Regions from separate parts of the Yersinia alsatica genome, predicted to be linked through region 1. Evidence: predicted binding sites of a transcription regulator. Region 1 holds the regulator's gene; the other holds the start of a gene.

Region 1 (4,765 bases):
GCTGTTCACCCAGCTATTTCTAAACCTGGCGCATGCGTCGCCGCAGGCTCACGTCTCTGCTGAGCAAAAGAAAGGTCAGATTAGTCAGGCCAGCCCTGATGATCGCAAGAAACGTAAAGCAGATAAAAACATTAAGAAAGTTAAAGTCGACAACAATAAAAACACTACCAGTAAAAAAGTCCCAAATAAGATAGCCGCCAATAACGATAAAAAGAAAACAGCCGCCACTGCCAGTAAAACTATTAAGAAGAAAGCACCAGAAGTCAGCAAACCTACCGCTAAAAAATCAAACAACAGTAAAGCCACTGAGAGTAAAAAAACCGATATTAAAACTGCGGCCAATAAAAAGGCGACAGTTAAGAAAACAGAAAAAGTTGCTTATGGTCGCCATAGAAATAAAGCGGAAGGGAAAGCCAGCACCGAATTAGCCGCAAATAATAAAATGAAACTCAGCCCGGCACATAAAAAACGCTACCAACACGCCAAACAAACCGCTATGAGCAAACTGATGAAACAAGTCGGCAAACCTTATCGCTGGGGCGGCACCTCCCCTAATACCGGTTTTGATTGCAGCGGGCTTATCTATTACGCCTATAAAGATGTCATCAGAATAAAAATGCCGCGCACCGCCAACGAAATGTATCATTTGCGCGATGCAGCACCGGTTAAACGCGCTGAATTAGAAAGTGGTGACCTGGTGTTCTTCAATATTGCTAATCGTGGTGTGGCCGACCATGTAGGGGTCTATTTAGGCAACGGCAAGTTTATTCAGTCCCCGCGGACGGGCGAAGAGATCCGCATCAGCATGATGGATAATGACTACTGGCAAGATCACTATGTCGGCGCGCGCCGGGTAGTGACACCAAAAACCATCCGCTAATCCTTACTCTGGCACCCGGTAAATCTATCAGGTGCCTACCTCTCACCATCCCCACCAATCACATAACTCAATGCGTTTAATTTTCGTGCAATCCCCCATCTTGTAGTGTGGTTATATCTGTCATTCCTGTTGAAAGTTGTTAAGATTAATACCCACAACAAAAATACAACAATTATGATTTAACCGCTCTTCGCCGCATCATGGCTACAGCTAATGACCGGATTTGAGGAGCAAACACCCTGAGCAACCCCGAAAGGAGAGAGCTATGTCTTTTGAATTACCCGCATTACCTTATGCACAAAATGCACTGGAACCGCATATTTCGGCTGAAACACTGGAATATCATTACGGCAAGCATCACAACACCTATGTGGTGAATCTTAATAACCTGATTAAAGATACTGAGTTTGCTGCTAAGACGTTGGAAGAGATTATCAAAACCTCCAGCGGCGGCATCTTTAACAATGCTGCCCAAGTCTGGAACCATACTTTTTACTGGCACTGTCTGTCGCCGAATGGCGGTGGTGAACCAACGGGCAAAGTCGATGATGCCATTAAGCAATCTTTTGGTTCTTTTGCTGAATTTAAAGCGCAATTTACCGACGCCGCAGTGAAAAACTTTGGTGCAGGTTGGACGTGGCTGGTCAAGAAAGCGGATGGCACTCTGGCAATTGTCAGTACATCGAATGCAGCAACACCACTGACAACCAGCGATAAGCCGTTGTTGACTGTGGATGTGTGGGAACACGCTTACTATATTGATTACCGCAATGCGCGGCCAAAATATCTGGAGAACTTCTGGGCTTTGGTTAACTGGTCTTTTGTTGAGCAGAATTTAGCTTAATAGCGGCGTAATAATTAAGGGCGGGTAAACCGCCCTACTTATCACCGGCAAGCGGCTTAATTAATTCATTACCGCCACGAAGCTAAAGACAATAATCATTGCCAGCGCACCAACAGTCGTAATCAGCGACATCTTCAAATTGGTATCCATAAAAACTCCTCAGCCGGTTAATTTTAGTAGGGAAAAGGCACATAATTAGTGCGTTAAATTATTTTCCCACAGATAGGAAAAAAAATCTTGTGCTCATTACGCACTTTATAACATTGATTAGCTCTTCCACTTTCCCTCCAGATCAGACAAAATTCGCAGTTCATAACTGCATACCGACTAATAACGTCCAATAAAAACTCTCAGACGACCAGCTGACTCAACCATCCAGCCTACTATCGTGCTTCTGTCTGAGCGGTTTTCGAGTAATGCAGGCAAACGATTAACATAATACTTACCTGCTGTAACAGGTAAGCTTAGGAGTCATTTTTTTATGGCAACGATTAAAGATGTGGCCAAACACGCGGGTGTGTCCACCACCACCGTTTCACACGTGATCAATAAAACTCGTTTCGTCGCCGAAAATACCAAGGCTGCTGTGTGGGCAGCCATTAAAGAACTGCATTATTCGCCCAGTGCTGTGGCTCGCAGTTTGAAAGTGAATCACACTAAGTCAATTGGTTTACTGGCGACATCCAGTGAAGCCCCCTATTTCGCTGAAGTGATCGAAGCGGTTGAAAATAGCTGCTATAGCAAAGGCTATACCCTGATTTTATGTAACTCTCATAATAATCTGGATAAACAAAAAGCTTATCTGGCCATGCTGGCGCAAAAGCGTGTTGATGGGCTATTAGTGATGTGCTCAGAATATCCCGAGCAACTGTTAGGGATGCTGGAAGATTATCGTAATATTCCAATGGTAGTTATGGATTGGGGCACCGCGCGCGGTGATTTCACCGATTCAATTATTGATAATGCCTTCGAGGGTGGCTATATAGCTGGCCGTTATCTGATTGAGCGCGGCCATCGTGATATCGGTGCTATTCCCGGCCAGTTATCACGTAATACCGGGGGCGGTCGCCATCAGGGCTTCCTGAAGGCATTAGAGGAAGCCAATATCACGATACGCGATGAATGGGTGGTTCAGGGCGATTTTGAACCTGAGTCTGGTTATAAAGCCATGCATCAGATTTTGACGCAAAAACATCGTCCGACCGCGGTATTCTGTGGCGGAGATATCATGGCGATGGGCGCAATATGTGCCGCTGATGAGTTGGGTTTACGCGTGCCGCAAGATATTTCGGTGATCGGGTATGACAATGTGCGTAATGCCCGCTATTTCTCACCGGCGCTAACCACGATCCACCAGCCCAAAGAGCGATTAGGTGAAACCGCCTTTGCCATGTTGCTTGATCGTATTGTCAGCAAGCGCGAAGACCCACAAACCATTGAAGTACACCCGAAACTGGTAGAGCGCCGTTCTGTCGCTGATGGTCCGTTCCGCGATTACCGCCGTTAATCCTCTTCGGCCAGTCACATTCCACGTGACTGGCCGCTAGTGCTGCACGCCGCCGTCATCCGCTGCATTGCCATCCTTTAACCATTCGTCATTTAGCGTGACACTGTCACCTAAATAGTCCAGTAACCACGCTAAAGCTGGGGAGTGATTATTCTGTTCCCAGGTTAAGCAGCACGGGCTATCCGGCAGTGGTTCAGCTAACGTCAATGCCACCAACTGGCCATCGGCAATCAGCGGCGACACCATATGGGCTGGCACCATACCAATGCAAAGCCCTGCACACAGGCAGTCAATCCCCGTCGTCCAGTCCGGTGCTACTAATCGTTGCTGATTATCCAGCGTCCAGGTATCTCGCTTAGGCAGATTTCGTGCCGTATCTTCCAGACAAAGTGAAGGATATGGCCGCAACTGATTGTCGTTAAGTGGCCCGGTTAAACGGGCTAAAGGATGGTTCACACTGACTACACAATGCCAGGTCAAAAAGCCCATATCGCGAAATACAAACCGCCCTCTCACCGGGATGGCCCGGGTGGCACCAATGGCCATATCGGCTTGCCCATCGACCAAAGCATCCCAGACACCATTAAACACCTCATAGCGCACCCGCAGCTCCACGTCAGGGAAATGGCGATAAAAATCCAGCACCAGGCGGCGACTTCGCTGCGGTTTGACGATTTTATCTATCACGATATTTAATTGCCCCCGCCAGCCATTCGCCACCTGTTGGCACTGACGGCGCGTGTTATTCATTTTTTTGATAACATCCCGGGCTTCTTTGATGAAAACCACTCCAGCCTGAGTTAATTCGACATCGCGATGACGCCGCTCAAACAGGGGAACTGCCAGCCACTCCTCCAGTTGGCGCACGGTATAACTGACGGCAGACGGCACACGGTGCAATTCTTGAGCAGCCGCACTGAAGCTGCCGGTGCGCGCCACAGCATCAACCACCTCCAATGAGTATTCAGACCACATTATTTTCTGCCTCTCTATATTCAATTATTTGGTGTCAATTTTTTTGATAGCTTCTCGCAAATATTACCGTTTCACAACTGATTATCGTAGCGGATAGAATGCCCCCCGCTATAAATCCCTAATTATAAAGCTGTCTCAAGACAGCAAATTGCCTGCAAAATTATGATAAAGAGAAATAAAGTATGAAGACGTCAACAAGTTTCATGTTCTATCTGGCGGGTTTGAGCATGTTGGGGTACTTGGCCACCGATATGTATTTACCCGCCTTTGGTGCCATGCAACAAGAATTACAAGCCTCCGCTGGTTCCATTAGTGCCAGTCTCAGCATCTTCCTCGCCGGTTTCGCTATCGCCCAGCTTATTTGGGGGCCAGTCTCCGACAAGCTGGGCCGCAAACCAGTGCTATTAGCTGGATTGGGGTTATTTGCCATCGGCTGTTTGGGGGTGTTGTGGGTTGAGACAGCAACACAACTCTTGGTGCTGCGCTTTATTCAAGCTGTGGGGGTCTGCTCAGCAGCAGTGAGTTGGCAAGCATTAGTGGTAGACCGCTACCGTGACGG
Region 2 (4,765 bases), 1.6 Mb from region 1:
GCATGACATTACTTATGGTGTGGATGGCAGGTGAACAGTACTTTGCTCGTAGTACCGACCTGAGCTTCTCATTGCTGGCAGGTACCGTGCTTTTGCTGGTGTCGCATACTATTTGGTTACTGAATCGCTATCGTTTCTCGTTCCGCGCTTCAGCTGCCGTCGTCGCTGGCTGCTATTTTGTTGGGCACTTCCTGATTGTTCGGTCGCTGTATCTGTAATTAACCCATTACAGTACAAAGCAATTTAGCAACATACTGATTTATAAAGTTACGGAGACACAGCCCCAAAGATGGGGCTGGAATATTTGGCGCAAGATGTGCTCCCTTCCGTTATACCCTCATCGCCGACTAGCCTCCGTTTAGTAATTATTCTCATTTAGCCTCTTGACTCTGGAGTTGACTCTAAGGTGTAGAGTGCAAGCATACTGGCTAAATCCAGTATCTCTTTTACATTTTGTCCAGGAGGCATCATGCATTCACATTCTGAACATCGGAATTCAACTGATACACATAGCCACTGTGGCTGTGGTCAAACCCATGCGAAAAAACAAACGGGTTGCAGTAGCCAACAAGCCACCAAAACCGGTAATGACAGTACAAATCCAGTGAGTGAACATTCACATCACGAAGGGGGTTGCTGTAGTCAGAGCCATGCCGATGAGGGTGATGACGAGAGTGACATACTTGCGGCAACGCTACCTACAGGAAGTCAGCGTTTTAGCTGGCAGGTCAAAGGGATGGATTGCCCGAGTTGCGCCCGCAAGATTGAAAATGCAGTTAGTAGTTTGATTGGCATTGAAAATGTAAAAGTCCTCTTCGCGACGGAAAAATTGGTGGTTGATGCCAGCTCGGATATTCGCCCCCAAGTGCAAAGTGCCGTCATGAAAGCTGGTTTTAGTCTGATAGATGCTCAATCAGCTGTGACGAACCCAGCGCCAGAAACACGCTTTAGTGAATATCTACCAATCGCATTATTAACCACGCTGATGCTTATCAGCTGGGTAATCTCGTTATTTAGCACTGAGCTGAGTGAATTTGCTTTCACCGCGACAACCATTGTCGGGTTGATTCCTATCGTAACTAAAGCTTGGAAACTCATTCGCTCAGGCACACCTTTTGCCATTGAAACCTTGATGAGCGTAGCCGCCATCGGGGCAATGTTTATTGGCGCAACAGCTGAAGCTGCCATGGTGCTGCTGCTGTTTATGATTGGTGAATTACTCGAATCCTATGCTGCAAACCGCGCGCGCCGTGGAGTCACTGCGCTGATGGCGTTGGTGCCGGAAGAAGCGCTGCTGTTGAAAAATGGGGAACGCAGACCAGTTCCTGTCGCCAGCTTGCGTCCCGGCGATATCATTGAAATCGCGCCGGGTGGCCGCCTGCCCGCAGACGCAGAATTAATCACCGCATTTGCCAGTTTTGATGAAAGCGCCCTCACCGGAGAATCTATTCCTGTTGAGCGCCAACAAGGCGAGAAAGTTGCGGCGGGGAGCTTATCGGTCGATCGCGCCACTGAAATGCGCGTTATCTCGGAACCGGGAAACAATGCCATCGACCGTATTTTACAACTGATTGAATTAGCAGAAGAACGGCGCGCACCTATTGAGCGCTTTATTGACCGTTTCAGTCGAATTTATACTCCGGCAATTATGTTTCTCTCGGCGCTGGTGATGTTGGTTCCACCTTTGGCTTTCGCCGAGCCTTGGGAGACCTGGATTTACCGTGGCCTGACACTATTGCTCATTGGTTGCCCATGCGCACTGGTCATTTCCACACCGGCGGCGATCACCTCGGCATTAGCGGCGGCAACTCGCCGTGGGGCACTGATTAAAGGCGGCGCGGCATTAGAGCAACTTGGCCGAATTCAAACTGTCGCCTTCGACAAAACTGGTACCCTCACTGAGGGTAAGCCGAAAGTTACCGATATCCTGCCCGCATCTGGCGTGAGTGAAAGTCGCCTGTTAGCCATGGCCGCAGCGGTCGAGGCTGGGTCACATCACCCATTGGCTATCGCTATTATGCAATCAGCTAAACAGGGTAGCACGCAAATGCTACCGCTAGCGGAAGATCGCCGAGCCTTGGCGGGGGTGGGCGTTGAAGGTGTGGTTAACGGCCTAATTGTTCGCGTCAGCGCGCCAGGGAAAATATCACCGGCATTATTGACTGCCGAGTGGCAAGCTCAGCTCGATCTGTTGGAAAGCAGCGGTAAAACCGCAGTCGCGGTGCTGGAAGATGAGAAACTCATCGGCTTATTGGCACTGCGAGACACTTTACGTGCCGATGCCAAACAAGCTATTGATTCGCTGAAAACGTTAGGTATTCAAGGTGTCATGCTCACTGGCGATAACCCACGAGCCGCAGCGGCAATTGCCAGTGAATTGGGGATTGATTACCGCGCCGGGTTGCTACCTGCCGATAAAGTACAAGCGGTTATGGCACTCAATGAGACGCAACCAACCCTGATGGTTGGCGACGGTATTAATGATGCTCCGGCCATGAAAGCCGCCAGTATTGGTATCGCCATGGGTAGCGGCACGGATGTCGCCTTGGAAACCGCCGACGCCGCACTGACCCATAATCGGCTTACCGGATTGGCTGAAATCATTCTGCTATCACGAGCAGCTAACGCCAATATTCGCCAAAATATTACTATCGCCTTGGGGCTAAAAGGGATTTTTCTGGTGACCACATTGCTCGGCTTAACCGGTTTGTGGCTAGCGGTATTAGCAGATTCCGGTGCTACCGCCTTAGTCACCGCCAATGCCTTGAGGTTACTGCGCAAAAGAGAGGTTTGAGTCTCAGGGCAAAAGCGGCGGATTACTCGGCTTTTGCCCCTTTTTTAACCAGATACCGATAGGGAGTCTGTGTGGTGTCTTGCGCCAGCAACTGGTGATCCATAAAGCGACAAAAACCGGGGATATCACGGGTGGTGGCGGGGTCGTCAGCAATAATTAGCAGCGTTTGGCCATCTTCCATATGCCGGACAGTTTTACGCACCATCATCACTGGCTCCGGGCAGCGCAATCCCAATGCATCAAGGGTTTTATCCGGATTGGCAAAAATATCGGTCATTGCGGTTCTCTTGTCAGTCAGTAGCAATATAAAAGAGGTTCGATAGTTTACTCTGCTGTTTTTCAGGTGCAAGCCGCGCTAACGTTTGCGTTAAAATTAACCATTGCATTCGTTGCGCAAACGCGTATTATGCCGCGCGTCGCATAAATTGCGGCACATTCTGTTTGGGTTCCCTCACCCCAATAACCAAAAAGGTCACATTTATGTTTTCGTTTACTGCCCAACAGCGGATGACCGCTTTGGTATGGCTGTCGCTATTCCATATTGTCATCATTACCTCCAGTAACTATCTGGTGCAATTACCGATCGCTATCTTCGGTTTTCACACCACTTGGGGGGCTTTTACCTTTCCGTTTATCTTCTTAGCCACTGACCTAACAGTGCGAATTTTTGGTGCCCCTCTGGCGCGCCGGATTATTTTGTCGGTCATGGTGCCTGCGTTGCTCATTTCGTACCTTATTTCAGCCCTGTTTTATCAGGGAAGTTGGCAAGGATTCCCGGCGTTAACCAGCTTTAATTTGGTTGTGGCGCGCATTGCAGTGGCTAGCTTTATGGCCTATGTGCTTGGACAAATTCTTGATGTTCAAGTATTTAACCGCCTACGTCAGCGCAGTGCTTGGTGGGTCGCCCCGACTGCGGCGATGTTCTTCGGCAATATCAGTGACACCATGGCGTTCTTCTTTATTGCGTTCTATCGCAGCACTGACCCGTTTATGGCGGCAAACTGGGTGGAAATCGCCTTAGTAGATTATAGCTTCAAGCTACTGATCTGCATGTTATTCTTCCTGCCAGCCTATGGCGTGATGCTCAATGTGTTACTGAAATATTTTGCCCGGAAAACTAGTCAGCAAGCGCTAAATCAGATGAGTCCCGCTGAACAATAGATTGCTTTTGGCGTCTGAATAAGGTGCGATAAGACGATTAATCATCAATAAGGGATTCTCATGCATAAAATAACCAAGTTTCTCGCCGTCGGCCTGCTAGTTGCCGGATTAAGTGCCTGTGATGGTAACAGCAATAACAATGTAGGCCAGCCAGTCAGTCTGTTGGAAGGCAAAGTTGCTTTTAGCTTGCCAGCTGATTTATCAGACCAAAGCGGGAAAATGGGCAACCAAGCTAACAATATGCACGTTTATGCCAATAAAACTGGCGATAAAGCGGTTATCGTGATTTTAGGTGATAACACCGATGAAGGTTTGGATGTCCTGACTGAGCGCTTGGCTGAACAGCAGCGCGCCCGCGATGCCAATCTTCAGGTTGTGACGAATAAAGCGATTAAAGTTGATGGGCAACCCTTCCAGCAACTGGACAGCATTATTACCAGTGGTGGTGATAAAGCCTATTCATCAGTATTGATGGGGAAAGTTGATAATCATTTGATAACAATGCAAATTACGCTGCCAGCTGAGAATCAGCAACAAGCGCAAACTGAAGCAGAGTCCATCATCAGTACCTTGAAACTGAAATAATCGACCTTGATAGCGCGCGGCTAAACCGCGCGCTGTCTGCATCATCCGATGAGGGATTGTGCCAGCAACGTAATCGGATGCTCACATTTCTTACTCGTCGACATCTCAATCTGCCATTTGCAGGTTTCGCAGTCGGTAATCACCAGATCAACACCACTCTCCTCAATCTGCTGGAATAATGTTGCCCCAATTCCTTGAGCTGTTGCGTAGTTCTCTGATTTAAAA

The links. The regulator PurR, encoded in region 1, represses purine synthesis genes. The targets are predictions, from matches to a motif close to CANGCAAACGTTTGCNTG.
Region 2: the regulator PurR is predicted to act here: its motif matches at 3,146-3,163, upstream of tusA (sulfurtransferase TusA).

What each region holds. Positions count from the first base shown of each region.
Region 1 is NZ_CP104006.1:3,025,874-3,030,638, reverse strand. Features, by position in the region: gene N0H69_RS13525 (C40 family peptidase) at 1-880, shown strand, start outside; gene sodB (superoxide dismutase [Fe]) at 1,146-1,724, shown strand; gene cydH (cytochrome bd-I oxidase subunit CydH) at 1,785-1,874, opposite strand; gene purR (HTH-type transcriptional repressor PurR) at 2,206-3,231, shown strand; gene punR (DNA-binding transcriptional activator PunR) at 3,268-4,206, opposite strand; gene punC (purine nucleoside transporter PunC) at 4,389-4,765, shown strand, end outside.
Region 2 is NZ_CP104006.1:4,601,357-4,606,121, forward strand. Features, by position in the region: gene N0H69_RS20815 (lysoplasmalogenase) at 1-218, shown strand, start outside; gene N0H69_RS20820 (zinc/cadmium/mercury/lead-transporting ATPase) at 470-2,794, shown strand; gene tusA (sulfurtransferase TusA) at 2,817-3,071, opposite strand; gene N0H69_RS20830 (7-cyano-7-deazaguanine/7-aminomethyl-7-deazaguanine transporter) at 3,275-3,955, shown strand; gene N0H69_RS20835 (DcrB family lipoprotein) at 4,016-4,540, shown strand; gene glpC (anaerobic glycerol-3-phosphate dehydrogenase subunit GlpC) at 4,582-4,765, opposite strand, start outside.